One region of the Mycobacterium bourgelatii genome, then DNA from elsewhere that is predicted to be linked to it. Evidence: riboswitches for the same ligand, from Rfam matches in the RefSeq annotation. Region 1 holds a riboswitch; the other holds the start of a gene.

Region 1 (10,019 bases):
GCCCGTGCGTGATCTGCCCTTGACGGGCGGCAGCCCCGACAGGATCCCGAGGAGAGGACGCATCCGCCGGTATGGGTAGGCACAGCAAGCCCGACCCTGACGACGATCCGGTTGACGAGGAATCTGCGGAACCTGCGGAGCCGGGCTCCGACTTCGCCGACGATCCGGGCGGCGGCAGGCACGAGACTGGCGACGGGGACGGTGGCTACCGCTGGGAATTCCCGTCGGCTTCGTCGGCTCCGTCGGACGAAGCGCCGAGCGATTATGCGCGCGCCGACGATGCCGGATACGGGGATTACTCCAGCGACTATCCGAGTGACTATTCCAGCGATTACGCGAGCGACGAACCGCGATACTCGGATTCCGAGACCGACGACTACCCCGACTTCGGAACGCAGCCGGAGAGCCCGGAGGCGACAGGCGCCGAGCCGCCACCACCGCCCCCGCCCCTCTACCAGGCCGCTGGCCAACGCGAACCCGGCGGCTGGCAGGGCGGTCACCGCAGCGCCGGCGGACGACGGGGAGTAAGCATCGGCGTCATCGTCGCCCTCGTCCTGGTCGTGGTGGTGGTGGGCACCGTGATCGTGTGGCGCTTCGTCGGTGACGCCTTGTCTCATCGGTCCAGCAACCCGGCCGCGCACTGCGTGGGCGGCAAGGACAGCGTGGCCGTGATCGCCGACCCGTCCATCGTCGAGCAGGTGAAGAATCTCGCCGACGGCTACAACGCCACCGCGGGCCCGGTCGGCGACAAATGTGTGTCGGTGACGGTCAAGTCGGCCGACTCCGACGCCGTGTTGAGCGGCTTCGCCGGCCAATGGCCCTCCGAGCTGGGCAACCAACCCGGATTGTGGATCCCCGGCAGCTCGATCTCTGCCGCACGGCTCAGCGCAGCGGCCGGTCAGAAGACCATCAGCGACAGCCGTTCCCTGGTGACGTCGCCGGTGGTGTTGGCGATCCGCCCAGAGTTGCAGCAGGCCTTGTCCAAACAGAACTGGGCCGCGCTGCCCGGCCTGCAAACGAAACCGGATTCGCTGGCCGGGTTGAACCTCGGCCCCTGGGGGTCGCTGCGACTGGCGGTGCCGCTGGCCGGCAACGGCGACGCCGCGTTCCTGGCCGGCGAGGCCATCGCGGCCGCCTCAGCGCCCGACGGCGCGCCACCGACCGCTGGCAGCGGCGCGGTGCGCAGCTTGGTGAGCGGGCAACCCAAGCTCGCCAACGACTCCCTCGACGAAGCGATGAACGCGCTGCTCAAGCCCGGCAAAGACGATGCCGCAGCCGGCCCCGTGCACGCGGTGATCACCACCGAGCAGCAGCTCTTCCAGCGCGGCCAGGCAGTGCCCGATGCCAAGACCAAGCTGGCGTCGTGGCTTCCGCCGGGACCCGTCGCGCTGGCCGACTATCCGACCGTCCTGCTCAGCGGTTCGTGGTTGTCCCAAGAGCAGGCGACCGCGGCCAGCGCGTTCTCCAGGTACCTGCGCAAGCCCGATCAGCTCGCGAACCTGGCCAAAGCCGGCTTCCGCGTGAGCGGGGTGAAGCCGCCGAGCAGCTCAGTCGTCAATTTCCCGGACCTGCCCAAGACGCTGTCGGTCGGTGACGACGAAACCCGCGCCACCCTCGCCGACACCATCGCCACGCCGTCAAAGGGAGTGGCCGCAACCATCATGCTCGACCAGTCGATGCCCACCGATGAAGGCGGCAAGAGCCGGTTGGCCAATGTCATTGCGGCGCTTGTCAATCAGATCAAGGCGGCGCCGCCCGATGCGATCATCGGGCTGTGGACGTTCGACGGCCATGAGGGGCGGTCCGAGGTCGCGGCCGGGCCGCTTCCGGATCAGGTCAACGGCCAGCCGCGGTCGGCGGCCCTGCTGGCGGCGCTGGACAAACAGTATTCGTCCGACGGGGGCGCGGTGTCGTTCACCACGCTGCGGCTGATCTACCAGGAAGCGCTGGCCAATTACCGTGCCGGAAAAGACAATTCGATCCTGGTGATCACCGCCGGGCCGCATACCGACCGGACCCTGGATGGGCCGGGGTTGCAGGAGTTCATCCGCAGCAGCCAGGACCCGGCGAAGCCGGTCGCGGTCAACGTGATCGACTTCGGCGCCGACCCGGACCGCGCGACCTGGGAGGCGGTGGCCAAGCTCAGCGGCGGCAGGTACCAGAACCTGGCCACGTCGGCGTCCCCTGAGCTCGCCTCGGCGGTCAGCAGCTTCTTGAGCTGATCGGCTGGCTCCGATGGCAAACAGCGGCTCGGATGCGGCCTGGTACGCCACGTCGGACTCCGGACGCGCATCCTTGCGACGTCGCGGTATGCGTTATTCGTCGTGCTATGTGACGATGCGCGACGGGGTCCGGATCGCCATCGACGTCTACCTGCCCGCGGATCTGGCAAGCGGACAGCGGCTGCCCGCGATCCTGCACCAGACCCGCTACTACCGGTCCATGCAGTGGCGCCAGCCGATGCGAAAGCTCCTCGGTGGCAAGCCATTCCAACACATCACGGCGGACAGGCGGCGCCGGCGGCGGTTCGTGGCCGCGGGCTACGCCTGGGTCGACGTCGACGTGCGCGGGTCGGGTGCGTCGTTCGGGGCGCGGGAGTCCGAATGGTCCCCGGACGAAATTCGGGACGGCGCCGAAGTCGTCGACTGGATCGTGCGCCAGCCATGGTGCGACGGAAGGGTCGCTGGGCTGGGGAACTCCTACGACGGCACGGCAGCGGAGTTCCTGATGGTCAACCAGCATCCCGCGGTGAAGGTGATCGCCCCCTGTTTTGCGCTCTTCGACGTCTACACCGACATCGCGTTTCCCGGCGGCATCCACGCCACCTGGTTCACCGAAACGTGGGGCCGCTACAACGAGGCCATGGACCGCGACGCCCTGCACGAGGTGGTCGGGTGGTGGGCGAAAATTCCGGTGACCGGTGTGCAGCCGGTGCACGACGATCGTGACCGCTCCCTGCGGGCACAAGCCATCGCCGCCCATCGCGGCAACTACGACGTCCACAAGTTCGCGACGTCGCTCACCTTCCGTGACGACGCCGCCGCCACGGGGCACACCATCGATTTGATCAGTCCGCACCACTATTGGCGCGACATCGCGGCGACGGGCGCACCCATCTACAACTACAGCGGCTGGTTCGACGGCGGGTACGGGCATGCCGCGATAAAGCGGTTTCTCACCGTCCCCACCCCGGGCAGCCGCCTGATCCTGGGGCCGTGGAACCACACCGGCGGCTGGCACGTCGATCCGGTGCGCGGGCTGCGTAAGCCCGCCTTCGATCACGACGGCGAACTCCTGCGGTTCTTCGACCATCACCTCAAAGGCGTCGACACCGGCATCGGTTCCGAACCCCCCGTGCACTACTTCACCATGGTCGAGGACCGCTGGAAGTCGGCCGACACCTGGCCGCCGCCGGCCACCACGCGGACCTACTACCTGGCCGAGGCGCAGCAACTCGTGCTGGAACCACCCGAATCCCAGGGCGACGAAGCCGCCGACGAATACTCGGTCGATCCGACCGCGTCCACGGGTCAGCACTCCCGCTGGCAATCGCAGGTGGGCATCGGTGGGCACGTGCGCTATCCCGACCGCGACGTCCAGGACGCCAAGCTGCTGACCTACACCTCCGCGCCGCTCAACGGTCCCCTCGAAGTGACCGGGCATCCGCTGATCACGCTGTTCTTGAGGTCCACGGCGAGTGACGGCACGTTCTTCGTCTATCTGGAAGACGTCGACCCACGCAGCCGGGTCACCTATATCACCGAAGGGCAGCTGCGCGCGGTGCATCGTCGGCTCAGCGACGCGCCGCCGCCGTATCGCCAGCCGGTCCCCTACCGAACATTCACGCGCGGCGACGCGCGGCCGCTCGTTGACGGCGAGATCGCCGAGCTGACGTTCGATCTGCTGCCGACGTCGTACCTATTCCGCGCTGGGCACCGAATCCGCGTCGCGATCGCCGGCACCGACGCCCACCATTTCGCGATCCTTCCGGGAGGACCGCCGACCGTGCGTGTCTACCGCAGCGCGCTGCATGCCTCCCGGATCGATCTTCCGGTGATCGAGGTCTGAGACCCGCGTCGGTCGGGGTCAGGCGAATGCCTCCACCGGCGGGCACGAGCAGACCAGATTGCGGTCACCGTAAGCCCCGTCGATGCGCCGCACCGGCGGCCAGACCTTGGGCCGGAAGGTCTTGCCCAGCGGATAGGCGGCCTCTTCCCGGGTGTAGGGGTGGTTCCACTCGGCCACCAGCAGGCACTCCGCGGTGTGGGGGGCGTTGCGCAGCGGGTTGTCGTCGGCGGGCCAAACGCCGGCCCCAACCTTGTCGATTTCGGCGCGGATGCCGATCATCGCTTCGCAGAATGCGTCGACCTCGGCCAGGCTTTCGCTTTCGGTCGGTTCCACCATCAGTGTGCCGGCCACCGGAAAGCTCATGGTCGGTGCGTGAAACCCGTAGTCCGCCAACCTCTTTGCGACGTCGTCGACGGTCACGCCGGTCGACTTGGTGATGCCGCGCAGGTCCAGGATGCACTCGTGGGCCACCATCCCGTTTTCCCCGGTGTAGAGCACGGGGAAGTACTCGTCGAGGCGGCGCGCGATGTAGTTGGCCGACGCGATCGCCGTCAGGGAGGCCGCCCGCAGGCCGTCTCCCCCCATCATCCTGATGTAGGCCCAGCTGATCGGCAGGATCGAGGCCGAGCCGTACGGCGCCGCCGACACCGGACGCCCGTTCGGCAACTCGGGAGCGTGGGGGTGACCCGGCAGGAACGGGGCCAGGTGTGATCGCACCGCGACCGGTCCGACGCCGGGCCCGCCGCCGCCGTGCGGGATGCAGAACGTCTTGTGCAGGTTCAGGTGGCTCACGTCGCCGCCGAACTTGCCCGGTCGGGCCAGGCCGACCAGCGCGTTGAGGTTGGCGCCGTCGACATAGACCTGCCCGCCGGCGTCGTGCACGGCCGCGCAGATGTCGGCGATGTCGTGCTCGTACACACCGTGGGTGGACGGGTAGGTGATCATCAGCGCCGACAACCGCTCGGCATGTTCGCTGACCTTGGCGCGCAGATCGTCAAGGTTCACGTCACCGTTGTCGTGGCAGGCCACGACGACAACCCGCATTCCGGCCAGCGCGGCCGAGGCGGCGTTGGTCCCGTGCGCACTCGACGGGATCAGGCAGATGTCGCGGTGCGGCTCTCCCCTGCTGGCGTGGTATTCGTGGATCGCCAACAGGCCCGCGTACTCCCCCTGCGAGCCGGCGTTGGGCTGCAGCGAGACGGCGTCGTATCCGGTGATGTGCACCAGCCAGGACTCCAAGTCGGCGATGAGACGGCGCAATCCGGGCGTGTCCGCGGCGGGCGCGAAGGGATGCTGGCGCCCGAACTCCGGCCAGGTGATGGCCTCCATCTCGGCGGCGGCGTTGAGTTTCATCGTGCACGAGCCCAGCGGGATCATGCTGCGGTCCAACGCGATGTCCTTGTCGGACAACTCGCGCAGGTACCGCATCATCGACGTCTCGCTGTGGTAGCGGGTGAACGCGGGATGGGTCAGGAATTCCGACGTCCGCGTCGCAATGTCGACGGGCGTGGGATCGGTGGCGGTGACGCCGAACGCGTCCAGAACCGCCGCCACATGGGCGTCGGTGGTGGCTTCGTCACAGGCGACCGACACGTGATCGGCATCGACGCGCCATAGGTTGATGCCCTGCGCCTTGGCGGCGGCCAGCACCTCGTCGGCGCGGCCCGGCACCCGGGCCAGGACGGTGTCGAAGTACTTGTCGTGCACCAACTCTGTGTTGGGCGCGGAGGCCAGGGCGGCACCGATGGTTTCGGCATGAGAATGCACGCGCCGCGCGATGGCCTTCAGTCCGTCGGCGCCGTGGTAGCTGGCGTACATCGCCGCCATCACCGCCAGCAAGACCTGCGCGGTGCAGATGTTGCTGGTCGCCTTGTCCCGGCGGATGTGCTGTTCGCGGGTCTGCAGGGCCAGCCGATACGCCGGTGTCCCGTCGGCGTCCAGGGAAACGCCGACCAGCCGACCCGGCAGCTGGCGGGCGTGCTTGGCGTGCACGGCCAGGTATCCGGCATGGGGGCCACCGAAACCCGTTGGCACGCCGAACCGTTGCGTGGTGCCGAACACGACGTCAGCGCCGATCTCGCCCGGCGGTGTGATCAGCGTCAGCGCCAACAGGTCGGCGCCGATGGCCACCAGGGCACCGCGCTCGTGGGCCTGCTGCACCAGGGCCGACCAGTCCGTGATCCGGCCGCTGGCGCCGGGCAGCTGGGCGATCACGCCGAAGAATTCTCCGTCGGGCAACCCGTCACGAAGGTCCGCGGTGACGATCTCGATGCCCAACGGCTTGGCCCGGGTCTCCAAAATCGCGGCGGTCTGGGTGAATACGTCGACATCCACGGCCAGTCGGCGGGTCGAGCCGCGCACGGCGCGGTGCATCAGGGTCATGGCCTCGGCAGCCGCGGTGCCCTCGTCCAGCATCGACGCGTTGGCGATCTCGAGGCCGGTGAGGTCGGTGATCATGGTCTGGAAGTTCAGCAGCGCTTCCAGCCGGCCCTGGCTGATCTCGGGCTGGTACGGGGTGTAAGCGGTGTACCAGGCCGGATTTTCCATGATGTTGCGCACCAGCACGGGCGGGGTGAGGGTGTCGTAGTAGCCCTGACCGATCATCGACACGGCCACCGTGTTGGACTCGGCCAAGGCGCGCAACTCGGCGAGCGCCTCGGCCTCACTGGCGGCCGGCGGCAGCTGGTCCAGGCCTGGGGCCGCTCCGGCGTCGGTCAGCTTGTCGAGGATGCCCGTTGGGACCGCCTTGCCGGCGAGCTCGTCGAGCGAGTCAACTCCGATGACCGCGAGCATGGTTTCGATGGCCTGGCCGTCCAGGCCGATGTGGCGCTCCGCGAACTGTTTCGACAACGTGTACTCCTGACACAGGAAGAGGGATCAGCGGCCCTCCCCCTCTGTCTTCACCCGAGCACCGGGCGCCTGAGAGATTCGGCGCCCCGAGTCACGCGGGTGCCTTTCCCCATCGGCGGGCGGGACCCGTATCGGGTCGCCGCCGCTTTCCAGAGGCATCGTTGTCCAGCGCGGTCCGGGTGCCTGAGAGGTTGACGGAGAGGTATTGCTCCTTCGGCGTCCGTGGCTGGCGGCCACGAAACTCTCCCGCGCAAGTGCGATGCGTTGTCTAGTTTACTCGGCCGCGAGCTCTCGGCGCGCGCCGTAGCAGGCTGAGCCGGTCTACTAGCCGATCTTGCGGTCGCGGTGCTTGCGACGCGAAGCCAGTTCGTCCTCCGGGGCGGCTATCGACTCCCCGCCGTCGGCCCGCTCACCGGGGAAGTCGGCGATCACGCCGGTCAGCTCGCGCATCGCGCCCGAGACGGCGATGCCGAACACACCCTGGCCGCCCTGCAACAGGTCGACGACCTCTTCGGCGGAGGTGCACTCGTACACGCTGGTGCCGTCGGAGAACAAGGTGATGTTGGCCAGGTCTTGTACGCCCCGCTGCCGCAGGTGGTCGACCGCAACCCGGATGTTGTGCAACGAGATCCCGGTGTCCAGCAACCGCTTGACGATCTTGAGGACCAGGATGTCCTTGAACGAATAAAGACGTTGGCTGCCGGAGCCGGCCGCGCTGCGAATCGACGGGACAACCAGCGAAGTCCGCGCCCAGTAGTCCAACTGGCGGTAGGTGATGCCGGCGATCTGGCAGGCGCTGGGCCCGCGGTAACCCACCAACTCGTCGGGCACGGAATCGTCGGGGAACAGTCCGGGCTGCACTGCGTCGGTCACCCTGCTGGGTGTGCCGCTGCCACCACCGGGGGCGGCGGCCGCGTCGTCAGCAAGGTCAAGCTGTCCTTGACGTGGCTGCTCGCTCACGGTGCTTCCTCTCGCCGATCGCGCTCTCGTCTAGCTGCGTCACTGGCCGTCCCAACGACCTCGCTTCTCAGGCCCGAGTGCTTGAGAGCATACGCCGTTAGGTTGCCGCCGTAATCCCGGTGATCATCCAACCGTCATCAAAGTATGGCCGCCGCGACCGAAAGCGGGCGCTAAGCGCAAGGCGTGTCGAGGGTCCAGCCTGTGAGATGAGACTCATCCGTAACTTGAGGGTCACTGGACCCATCCGCAACCGTTCGCCGGGTTCGGTGGCTCGCCGGCTAACTAGGTGGCCTTGAAGTCGTCGGGCGAGACGCTGTCGAGAAATTCCTTGAATTTCTCCACCTCGTCCTCCCGCACGGCGCTGCTCTCTTGTTCGTCGGCCTCGTCGGGGATGAGCAGACCGGCCTGGGCCAGTACGGCTTCCTCGACGTAAATCGGCACCCCGACGCGCAGCGCGATCGCCACGGAGTCGGATGGACGTGCGGACACCTTGATGTTGCGGTCGAAGATCAGATCCGCGTAGAAGGTGCCCTCCTGCAGGTCCACGATGCGCACCTCCTTGAGCGAATGCCCAAGGGCTGCAATGACATCCCTGATCAGGTCGTGCGTCAGTGGCCGGGGTGGCTCCACGCCCTGTTGCTCCAGGGCGATCGCTGCGGCCTCCGACTGTCCGATCCAGATCGGTAGGTACCGGTCACCGTTTGTCTCGCGCAGCAACAGCACCGGCTGGTTCTGGGGCTGCTCGACACGAATGCCGACAACACGTACTTCGCCCATCTGCGCCTGCCCTCCGCACATGCCGCCATGTCCGATTTTCACTCAGCACGGCGGCGCGGTGTACCCCAAATCTTCACCGCGTCGCCGACACCAAGCTGTCGATCGAAGTCTAGTCCTCAGCGCTGCAGAAGGTCGCGAACGGCCGATTTGATCAAGGAAGTGTGCAATGTGATAGCGAGCGCGGCAACTTCGCGAGCCAAGTCATCAGCACGGTCACGGGCGCCGGCCTTGTCGGCCTTGACCATCGGGCCGGCGATTTGGGCGATCAGGTCCGACTGACGGTCGGCAGCCGACCGGAAGGCGCGCAGATGCCTGGGCTCGACACCGTATTCCGAGAGCGCGCGGGCACATTGGAGGATCACGACCGTGTGTTCGTCGAAGAAGCCGCCCGGCCCCGTGGTGATCACCCCGGCTCGGAGCAACGCTGTCAGCAGGTCGTCGTCCACCTGGGCGCGTTCCAGCAGGTCTTCGCGACTGAGCCGGATGGCAGTGGACGAGACGGCACCCGCGTCCGCCCCGGCGCTGTCCGCGTCGTCGGTTATCGGCACCAATCTTGGTACGCCGTAAGGAGACGCAGACGGTGGCAACTCGCCGTCCGGCTGGGCGTCAAGCTGGGCCCGGATCACCTTGAGCGGCAGGTAATGATCCCGCTGCGCGGTGAGAATGAAGCGCAGCCGGGCGCAGTCGTATGCGGTGAACCGGCGGTAGCCCGATGCGGCACGCTGTGGCGTGACCAGCCCCTCAGCCTCCAAGAATCGAATCTTGGAGATTGTGACGTCGGGAAAATCCGGTCGCAGCAGTTCCAAGACCGCCCCGATCGACATCCCGGCGACTGCGGGACTATCGGGTGCGCTCACTGGCCTGCGGTGCCCCCGTCGTCGTCGCCCTTGGGCCCGGTCAAGAACACCAGGCGGAACTTGCCGATCTGGACCTCGTCGCCGTTGGCCAGCACGGCCGAATCCACCGGCTCGCGGTTGGCGTAGGTGCCGTTGAGGCTGCCGACGTCCACAACGCTGAACTCGCCGCTCTCCAGCCGGAATTCGGCGTGCCGACGGCTCACGGTGACATCGTCGAGGAAGATGTCGCTGTCGGGATGGCGGCCGGCCGAGGTGACGGCTTGGTCGAGCAGGAATCGGGACCCGGCGTTCGGCCCGCGTTTGACGACCAACAGGGCCGAGCCCGCGGGAAGTCCCTCCACTCCCGAAACGGCACTCTCGGTACCCGCCTGCGCAGGAGCGTCCAGTTCATTGAGGAAGTCGGCGCGGAAGACGGACGTCGTCTCCACAGTGACTTCGTCAGAGGTCTGGTCGTTGTCTGTCACCCGCTGCTCCTCACTGGCCGCTGTGGCGTTCGCTCACCGGGCC
Region 2 (10,019 bases), on a different contig from region 1:
CGCGCATCGTGTCGATGACCTCGTCTAGGGTGACGCGATGAAATCCGTCCCCACGCAATGCCATTCGGGCGGCATTGATGGCCTTGCCGGCCGAGATCGCATTGCGCTCGATGCAGGGGATCTGCACCAAGCCGGCGATGGGGTCACACGTAAGCCCCAGGCTGTGTTCCATGGCGATCTCGGCGGCGTTCTCCACCTGCCGCGGTGTACCGCCAAGGATCTCCGCCAATCCGGCCGCTGCCATGGCCGCGGCGGAACCAACCTCGCCTTGGCAGCCGACCTCGGCTCCCGAAATCGAGGCCCTCTCCTTGAACAGGGATCCGATGGCACCGGCGGTGAGCAGGAATCGTGCCGCCACGTCGTCGGGGTCCGCGGCTCCGGCGGGTGTGTAGTGCGTGGCGTAACGCAGCACGGCCGGAATGATTCCGGCGGCACCGTTGGTCGGGGCCGTGACGATGCGCCCGCCCGAGGCGTTCTCCTCGTTGACCGCCAGCGCCACCAAATTGACCCAGTCGAGGGCGAATTCGGGCTTACGATCGGGGTCTTCGGCACTCAGGCGCTCGTACCAACTCTTGGCCCGACGGCGTACCTGCAGGCGGCCGGGAAGCAGACCGTCGCGCGAGATGCTTTGGCGTTCGCACTCGACCATGACGTCACGCAGGTGAAGGAGGCCGCGGCGGACATCTTCCTCGGTCCGGCAACATGATTCATTGCGGAGAGCGACCTCGCTGATCGACATGTCGAGCCGCTCGCAGATGTCGAGCAGCTCCTTGCCGGACGAATAGGGCAACACGAAGGGCGACGATTCGTCCCCGCAATAGCCGGCCTCGCCGGTGACGATGAAGCCGCCGCCGACCGAGTAGTACGTCTCGGTGTGCAGGACGCCGCCGTGAGAATCGCTGGCGGTGAACGTCATACCGTTGGGGTGGGTGGGCAACACCACATCGGGATGACGGCCGATATCCTGCTCGGTCAACGGAATCGGCATGACCCCGTAAATCCATGTCTTTCCGGAAGCGGCGATCTCGGCAAGTCGGCGTTCCTTTTCCTCGGTGGTAATCGTTTCTGGCCGAGCGCCTTCCAAGCCGAGCAGGATGGCCGGCATGGTGCCGTGGCCCGCGCCGGTGGCCGCCAGTGATCCGAACAGATCCACCCGTAGCGTGGTGACGGAATGAACCAGCCCGAGGTTGCGCAGGGTGGTGACGAACTCGTTCGCAGCGCGCATCGGACCGACCGTGTGGGAACTGGACGGTCCGATGCCTACGGTGAATAGATCGAAAACGCTGATTGTCACGGCTGTTTCAGGGCAGGGTAGAGCGGGTGGCGCGCGGCCAACTCTTGGACTCGGGTGCGGAGCGGACCCAATTCGTCGTCACTGGTGGCTGTCAGTGCCGAAGCGATGACATCAGCCACGGCGCGGAAGTCGTCGGCCGAGAAGCCTCGTGCGGCCAACGCCGGGGTGCCGATTCGCAACCCCGAGGTCACCATCGGCGGCCGGGGGTCGAATGGCACGGCATTGCGGTTGACCGTGATGTCGACCGCGGCCAGCCGGTCCTCGGCTTGCTGCCCGTCAAGTTGGGCGTGCCGGAGGTCGACCAGAACCAGGTGTACGTCGGTTCCGCCGGTCAACACGGTGATGCCCTGCTCGGCCACATCGGGCTGGGTCAGTCGGTCCGCGAGGATGCGCGCACCTTCCAAGCAACGTCGTTGGCGTTCAACGAATTCGGGTTGTGCTGCCATCTTGAATGCGGTGGCCTTGGCGGCGATGACGTGCTCGAGTGGTCCACCCTGCTGTCCGGGGAACACCGCGGAATTGATTTTCTTGGCGATGGCGGGGTCGTTGGACAAGATGATGCCGCCGCGAGGCCCGCCCAGCGTTTTGTGGGTGGTCGAGGTGACGACGTGGGCGTGCGGTACTGGGCTGGGATGCAGTCCGGCTGCCACCAGACCGGCGAAGTGCGCCATATCGACCATCAACAGCGCATCAACCTCGTCGGCGATTGCGCGGAACCGGGCAAAGTCCAGCCGGCGGGGGTAGGCCGACCAGCCCGCGATGATCAGCTTGGGCCGTTGCGTACGGGCGGCCTCCGCGACCGCATCCATGTCGATGAGGTAGTCCTCTTCGGACACTTCGTAAGCGGCGACGTTGTACAACTTGCCGGAGAAGTTGATGCGCATCCCGTGGGTGAGATGGCCGCCGTGCGCCAGTGACAATCCGAGGATGGTGTCGCCAGGGCTGAGCAGCGCGTGCATGGTGGCGGCATTGGCGGTGGCACCCGAATGTGGTTGCACATTGGCGTATTCGGCGCCGAAGAGGTCCTTGACGCGGTCGATGGCCAGCTGCTCGATGCCGTCGATGAACTGGCAGCCGCCGTAATAGCGGCGGCCGGGGTAGCCTTCGGCGTACTTGTTGGTCAGCACCGACCCCTGGGCCTGCAGCACCGCCAGCGGAGCGTAGTTCTCCGAAGCGATCATCTCGAGACCGTCTTCCTGACGGCCGAGCTCGCTGTCGATCAGGGCGGCGATGTCGGGGTCGAACGTGGCGAGCGGTTGATTCAGCGTGTTCATCAGGATCGGCTCCGTGAGTAGAAGGGGGTCTCGACGACACGAAAGCGCTCGTCGCCGCCCCGAATATCCACGGAGACAACGGAACCGAGTCCAACCGAGCCGGTGGCGACGTAACACAGCGCGACCGGGTGGCCCAGCGTGGGCGACAGCGCGCCAGAGGTGACAGTTCCGATTCGGTGCGCACCGTCCTTCGTGTACACGCCGTATCCCTGGCGCGCGGCCCGCCGCCCGATGCCCTGCAACCCGACGAGATTGCGCAGCGGTCCCCATTTGGCATACTGCGCGAGCGCGTCCCGACCCACGAAGTCTTTGTCGAGTCGCACGGCCTTGCCCAGGCCGGCGTCGTAAGGGGTTGTCTCCGGGGACAATTCGTTACCGTAGAGCGGCATGCCCGCCTCCAGCCGCAAAGTGTCGCGGCAAGCCAGGCCCGCCGGGGCCACCCCATGGTCAGCACCGGCGTCCAGCAGCAGCCACCACAGATCGATGGCGCGGTCGTTGGCAACGTACAGCTCGAAGCCGTCTTCTCCGGTGTATCCGGTGCGGGCCAACAGGATCGGCATGGTGCCGATGCGCAACTCGGTTGCCGCGTAGTACTTGAGTCCGGTCACCGTCCCCACGTCAGTCGGGTCGACGGTCTTGCAGAGCACCCGCTCCGCGACGGGTCCTTGCAGCGCGATGAGCGCCATCTCCGCGGAGCGGTCGGTGATCGTGGCGTCGAACCCGGCCGCTCGCCGGGTGAGTGCGGCGTGCACGACCGCCGTGTTGGCCGCGTTGGCGACCACCAGGAAGCGGTCTGCGGCGAGTCGGTAGGCCACCAGATCGTCGAGCACGCCGCCGTTCTCAGCGCACAGCAGCGAGTACTTGGCTTTGCCGACCTTGACGGGTCCGAACGCGCCGACGAGCGCGTAGTCGAGCACGGCCGCCGCGTCGGGTCCGACGATCTCGATCTCGCCCATGTGGGACAGGTCGAACAACCCGGCGGCCGAGCGGACGGCGTGATGCTCGGTGAGCTCGCTGCCGTACCGCACCGGCATCTGCCAACCGGCGAAGTCGGTGAAGCGGGCCCCGAGTACGCGGTGCACGTCGAGGAGGGGCGATGATGCCCCCATACATGGACTCATTGTCACGGTCATGTCAGCGCCTTGTCTCTGGAAACGTTTGCGGTGAAATAGGTTTGGGTGGAACTTGCTTTGCAGGTCAGTTCGGCGGTCCCGGCAAGGCCGTTGGGAACGTGGGCATGCATGTCGGACACGGGGGCAACTCCGGTTTCAGTGGGCCCGATGACCGGGCTGGGTGCGCCCTCCCCGCTCTGTCCTGAAACCTGAGAGTCTGGGGCCGTGCTTGGCGGCACAGCCGTACACCTTCGGTAAGCCCGGCCAAAGCCGGCCTTGTCTCCAGAGTCGCCTCGGCGCTGCGGTACTTGGGCCTGAGAGATTCCCGGGGAGGATCTTGCTCCTACGGCACCTCGGTGAAGAGGTTCTCCCACGGCGCGTCAACGGCGTCAGATTCACTTGTGTATCGGATACGAATATAGGTTATGTACAGGCGCCATGTCACGGATGCGGTCGTGAGGCGCCCGTCACACCGAAAAGTCAGGCCGCGCGCTAGACGTTGATGACGATGGCGGTGATGTTGTCCGGTCCGCCGGCCTCGTTGGCGGCCGCGACCAGAGCGGTGCAAGCATCCTCGGGTACGGGATGCGACGCCAGTATTCGCTCCAGGGACGGTTTGTCGACCACGCTGTAGAGGCCGTCGCTGCACAGCAGGATCCGATCGCCGGGCTCCAGACCCACCGCAGAGCTATCGGGAAGCGCCCGCGGCAGCATCGCCACATGCCGGGTCAGCGTGTTGCGTGCCGGGTGCCGGTCGGCGTCTGCGACATCGACCTTGCCCGCGTCTATGAGCTCCCGCAGCAGATTGTGATCGCGGGTCAGGCACTGCAGCTCCTGGTCGCGGAGCAGGTATGCGCGGCTGTCGCCCAGATGGGCCACCAGAAGTCGAGACCCCGTGACCACCGCCGCCACCACGGTGCTGGTGGCACCGGCGGCCCGGGGATCGGTGCTTGCATATCCGCGGAAGTCGGCACAGAAATCCTCAATCGCGCGGCCGAGCGCTTCTGGCTCGATTTCGACGACTTCGCCCTCGACGTCGGGTTTGAGATGGCGGGCGACGTACGTCGGCAGCAGTTCGGTTACCAGGGCAGCGGCCAGTTCACCGTCGGTGCTGCCCGCCACTCCATCGGCGACGATGAACAGCGACTGATCGGCATCCGCGGCCCACCGGTCCTGATTGTTGCGTCGATGACGGCCGATGTCGGTGACGCCCGCAAACTCCACAAGGCACAACGTTAAGCCTTCGGCGCCGCTTCACCCGCACATTGGCCATGGTGAGCGACGCCACGGAAGCGACTAGGCTTACTTTTTCCTTGCGCGGGTACTGCTGGGACGCGGCTGTGCAGTGCAATCACCCGCTCGAGAGTGTGTCCGTCTGTCGACGAGGAGCTTTGTGACCACTGCTTCCAGCACAGCGGAAACGCGCGAGACGGACGACCGTCAGCGGATGCCGACAGACTGGCAAGGTTGGACTTCCGCCGCGCTCGCGCTCATCGGGTTCGTCGTGTGTCTGTGGGCCTGGCGCACCGGTGGTGGAACGGTCACGTTGCCATGGGTGCCGTCGCTGGGCCTGCACCTGAGCTTCGCGTTCGACGGACTGGCGGCACTGTATTCGATGTTGGCCTGCGGCATCGGTGCCCTGGTTTTCTGCTACGGCACGGCCTATCTGTCTCTGCACCTGAAGCACAAAGAGCGCCCGGCGCGGGACCGGTGGCAATTCTGGCCGTGGATGGCCCTGTTCGCGGTGGCGATGGTGGGCTTGGCGACGGCGCAGGACCTGGTGCTGCTGTTCTTGTTCTTCGATGTGACCGCGATCTGCTCGTACTTTCTGATCGGCTTCGACCGGGACGAGCCACACGCCCGCCGGGCGGCCCTGATGGCGCTGCTGGTGACCGTGGCCAGCGCCGTCGCCATGCTGATCGCCGCCGTGCTGCTGTACGCGCATTACGGGACCTTTTCGATACCTGACCTGCTCGACCGCATCGAGCCCGGGACGACGGCCACCGTCGCCGGGGCGCTGCTCGCGGTGGCGGCGCTGGCCAAGAGTGCGCAGGTGCCTCTGCATTTCTGGCTGCCCAAGGCGATGGCAGCGCCGACACCGGTCTCGGCCTACCTGCACTCGGCGGCCATGGTCGCCGCGGGGGTGCTCGTTCTGGGCCGGGTGCATCCGTTGCTCGCGCACAGCAAGGTCGTGCTGACCGGCCTATTGGTGGTCGGCGTGGCATCCATCGTGGTCGGCGGCGTCCTCGCGCTCGGCCAGGATGTGCTCAAGCAAGTGCTGGCTTACTCGACGATCTCGCAGTACGGCTACGTGGTGATGCTGTACGGCATCGACGGCGACACTGCGGCCGGTGCGGCGGCCTTCTACGTGCTTGCCCACGGCCTGGCCAAGAGCGCCCTGTTCATGACGGCGGGTGCGGTGACGATGTCGACCGGGGAACAACGCCTGTCTCGCCTCGGCGGCATGGCACGCCACAGACCGCTGCTGGCGGCAGCGGCCCTCATCGCGGCGGCCAACCTGGCTGGGTTGCCCCTGACCGCGGGGTTCTTCAAGGACGAGTTGTTCTTCGAGGCGGAGGCCGGCGCCGGGCCGGTGCTGGCCGGCCTCGCCGTTCTCGCCGCGGGTCTGACGTTGGCCTACATAGGACGGTTCTGGGTGTTGCTGTTCCTGGGCCCGACGCGCACCGAACCCGAGCCGACACCACGCCTGCTGACGGCCCCCGTCGTCGTCTTGGCGGCGGTCGGGGTGCTCGGCGGATTGGTGCCGCAATTGCTCAGCGGTTTGGCCACGGATGCCGGAGCCGTCACCAACGGCGCGCCCATCCAGTTGTCGCCCGCCTACCACCTGGACGCGCGTCCGGCGAACCTGATGGCGCTGAGTGCGTGGGCGTTGGGGTTTTCGCTGCTGGCCGTGCCGCGCCTCCGGGACGCGATCTCGCTCGCCCTGGCGCGGGTGGGCGAACGGGTCGGGCCGCTGCGGATTTACACCCGAAGTCTGCGGGCGCTGGCGCGGCTCTCCGCGGCGATTCACGACTTCGAGGTGCGCGACCTGCGTAGCAGTGTCGCCGCGGTGCTGGTTCCCGCCGGTGTGTTGACCACATTGGCCTTTGCCGTCACGCCGACGGCCGGCGAGTACGTGGTGGGGCGCGTGCGCGGTGTCGACTGGGTGGTCTTGCCATTGCTGGGCCTGGTCATCATCGCGACCCTGGCCACCGCGTGGGCCCGCGCCCGGGTGGGAATGGTGTTGGCGCTGGCGGTGGTCGGCTTCGCTCTGGCAGCCGTGTACGCGCTGCTGGCGGCCCCCGACATCGCATTGGTGGCGGTTCTCGTCGAGACGATGATCACCCTCATCTTCATCGCCGCGTTCGCGCACCTACCGAAGGACGAACCCACCCGCGAACACGGTGGACTCGCTGGGACGTTGGTGCTGCCGCGCAGCGGGCGCCCCCGTCGGCGCTGGCGCAGCGTGTCGGCCGGGATCCTCGCGGGGGTAACCGCCTTCGCCACCGTGTGGGGCTTCCTCTCGTCGCCGACCAGCGCACCGAGTGTGGCCGACGAGTACATCCGTAGCACGCCGAGCGCCCACGGGAAGGACGTCGTCACCGTCATCATCACCGACTTCCGCGGCCTGGACACCCTGGCCGAGATCACGGTGCTGCTCGTCGCCGTCGTCGGTGTGGCAACGCTGCTCAAAGAGGGCAAGCTCTGGTGAGGCGCAAGGACGTGGTGCTGCGGGTCGTGGCGCAAGTGCTGTTGGGCCCGAGTCTCATGGTGGCGGCGGCCCTCATCGTCAAGGGGTACGTCGATGTGGGGGACGGGTTCGCCGCCGGCATGGTCGTCGCCCTGGCTGTGGCGTTGTGTTACGTAGCGCTCGGGGCGCCGACGGCGGAGAGGATGTTGCCGCTGCTGCGCTTCGCGCCGCAAGTGGCCGTCGCGGGTCTGCTGCTCTCGTTGCTCGTGGGTTTCCTTCCGTTGCTTTTTGACAAGCCCTTGTTCAGCCATTTCCCCGCACGCGGTCAGCGGGTTGTGACGATCGGCTCGCTGGAATTGTTCACCCCGCTGCTCTTCGACATCGGGGTCTTCCTGCTCGTCTTCGGGGTGATGGCGATGCTGCTGCACCAGTTCTCTGGCCCCGAACGCCTTGTCACGGAAACCATCGACGACGCAGACGGCGAAGACGGGGAGGGCGGCATCCGATGATGTTCGCGTTCGCGATGACGGCCGCCGTGCTTTTCGGCGGTGGGGCCTACCTGCTGCTGCAACGTGACCTGGTGCGCATGGTCGTGGGCGTCGCCCTCGTGTCGCAGGCCGCCGTGGTGGCGCTGATCGGTGCCAGCCTGACCCGTGGACAGGCGCCCATTTCCCCTGAAGCCGGGGACCCGGTGAGTGACCCTTTGCCGCAGGCGCTGATGCTGACCGCGCTCGTCATCGGGCTCGCCACCCTGGCGTTGCTGCTCGCGCTGGTGCACCGCGCCGTGGTGGTGTTCCGGACCGCGCAGAGCGACGAACTCGCTGCTCAGGAGAGCAGGCACGAAGAGCGGCTGCAGCGTGACCGGCAGCGGGATACCAGTGAGATGACGTGATGCCCTGATGGCGCTGTCGTTGGTTCTGCTTGTGCCCTGGACGGCGGGCACGGTACTCATCGCGCTGGACGGCCGTCGCCGCTATGTCGCCTGGGCCGCCGTCGCAGCGTTGGTCGCCACGTTCATTGCCATCGTCTTTCTCACCTTCGACGTGCTCTCACCCGGACCCGATCAGGTGACGACGGGTGGCTGGCAGGCCGGTGTGGGCATCGTGCTGAATGCCGATGCGCTGGGGATGCTGTTCGCGCTGGTCTCGGTTTTGGTGCTGATCTTTGCGGTTGCCAACGAGGCGATCGTCGGCGTGCACGCCCGGACGTTTCCCGGGCTGGTGGTGCTGCTCGCCGCGGGCTTGACCGGTCTGTTCCTTACCGCTGACGTGTTCAATTTCTACGTCTTCTTCGAGATATCGATGATCGCGTCGTACGCGCTGACCACCTATGGCGGGCTGGCCCGTCAGTTGCGCGCGGCGCTGATCTTTGCCGCAGTGAACCTGCTCGGTTCGTTCGTCTTCTTGATCTCGGTCGCGGGGACGTACCACATCACGGGCGCGCTGGCCATGGCCGACGTCGCGCAGCGGATCCACGACGCCGGCCCGAATGCCACGCTGCTCGTGGCGGTCGGATTCTTCGTTGCCTTCAGCGTCAAGCTCGGCCTCTTCCCTTTCCACTTCTGGCTGCCGACGGTCTACACCGGCACACGCCCGGCCGTCGCCGCCATCCTCAGCGGCGCCGTGTCCAACATCGGCAGCTACGGCCTGCTGCGCTTTGGCGCCGGCCTGTTCCCCGACGAGCTGCGATTTGCCGCGACGGCGATCATCGCGCTGGGCGTCGTATCGATGCTCTACGGCGGCGTCGTGGCGGTGTCACGCGGTGACATCGGCGAGACACTTGCCTACTCGGCCATCGGCCAGGTCGGCTACATGCTCATCGCGTTAGGCATCGGCGGCTCGATCGGACTGGCGGCGGCCGTCGTCTACAGCATTATCAACGCCGTGAACAAGGGGCTGCTGTTCCTGGCTGCGGGGCTGCGGGGGCCCTTGGTGGCGGCGGCATTTGCGATCGGGGCATTCAGCGTCGCCGGCGTGCCTCCGGCCGGCGGATTCATCGCGAAGTTGGAAGTGTTCCGGACCGCCGTCGTCGGGGACCGGCCGCAGCTGGTGGTGCTGCTGGTCGTCGGCAGCGTGCTTTCGCTGGTGTACATGTTTCAGATCTATCAGCGGAAGTTCTGGCGCCCCGACGATGCGCCTGCCGGCGTCGCAGAGCCCAGCGCGCTACCGGCGCGCGCGCTCGTCGCGGTCTTCGCGGTTTTGGTGCTGGCTATTGGCCTGGCGGCAGAACCGTTGCTCAGCATGTGTCAGGACGGCGCCGATGTATTGCTGGGGAGGTTGTAGATGATTAGCCTCGTGGTCCGGGTCGCCGCGCTTACCGCCGTTTACCTGTTGTTCCTGACCAGTGTGGAGCCGGGCGATGTGCTCGTGGGCGTCGGTCTTGCGCTGCTACTCGCACTGGGCGAGGCGCGCGTCCTCGGACCCGAGCGGCGATCTCGGCGGCCGTCGGGTGCGACGACCCTGCGGCGCCTGTCCGGCTTTCCCGCCCTGATCGGTTTCACCCTGGTGGACATGTGCCGTGGGAGCTGGCAGGTGGCAGCCCACTGCCTCGGGCTACGACCCCTGGCCCCGGGATTCGTGACGTTGCCGATCCGCCGAAATGATCCGGCGTCCGCCACGGCCTGGGCGATCCGGGTGGGGCTATCGCCG

Evidence for each region. A riboswitch is a leader RNA that binds a small molecule or an ion and turns the genes downstream of it on or off. The one in region 1 is predicted to bind glycine.
Region 2: linked by a shared signal. The riboswitch ahead of gcvT (glycine cleavage system aminomethyltransferase GcvT) and the one ahead of gcvP (aminomethyl-transferring glycine dehydrogenase) in region 1 are both predicted to bind glycine.

Annotation. Positions count from the first base shown of each region.
Region 1 is NZ_BLKZ01000001.1:3,070,108-3,080,126, reverse strand. It holds gene G6N68_RS13360 (malate synthase G) at 1-12, shown strand, start outside; gene G6N68_RS13355 (substrate-binding domain-containing protein) at 72-2,222, shown strand; gene G6N68_RS13350 (CocE/NonD family hydrolase) at 2,236-4,068, shown strand; gene gcvP (aminomethyl-transferring glycine dehydrogenase) at 4,087-6,918, opposite strand; glycine riboswitch at 6,953-7,077, opposite strand; glycine riboswitch at 7,080-7,177, opposite strand; gene G6N68_RS13340 (MerR family transcriptional regulator) at 7,243-7,878, opposite strand; gene G6N68_RS13335 (bifunctional nuclease family protein) at 8,161-8,655, opposite strand; gene ftsR (transcriptional regulator FtsR) at 8,772-9,512, opposite strand; gene garA (glycogen accumulation regulator GarA) at 9,509-9,976, opposite strand.
Region 2 is NZ_BLKZ01000002.1:796,654-806,672, forward strand. It holds gene G6N68_RS28640 (L-serine ammonia-lyase) at 1-1,294, opposite strand, end outside; gene glyA (serine hydroxymethyltransferase) at 1,291-2,568, opposite strand; gene gcvT (glycine cleavage system aminomethyltransferase GcvT) at 2,568-3,677, opposite strand; glycine riboswitch at 3,973-4,063, opposite strand; gene G6N68_RS28655 (PP2C family protein-serine/threonine phosphatase) at 4,173-4,904, opposite strand; gene mbhE (hydrogen gas-evolving membrane-bound hydrogenase subunit E) at 5,074-7,392, shown strand; gene G6N68_RS28665 (MnhB domain-containing protein) at 7,389-7,880, shown strand; gene G6N68_RS28670 (sodium:proton antiporter) at 7,877-8,263, shown strand; gene G6N68_RS28675 (complex I subunit 5 family protein) at 8,271-9,653, shown strand; gene G6N68_RS28680 (Na+/H+ antiporter subunit E) at 9,654-10,019, shown strand, end outside.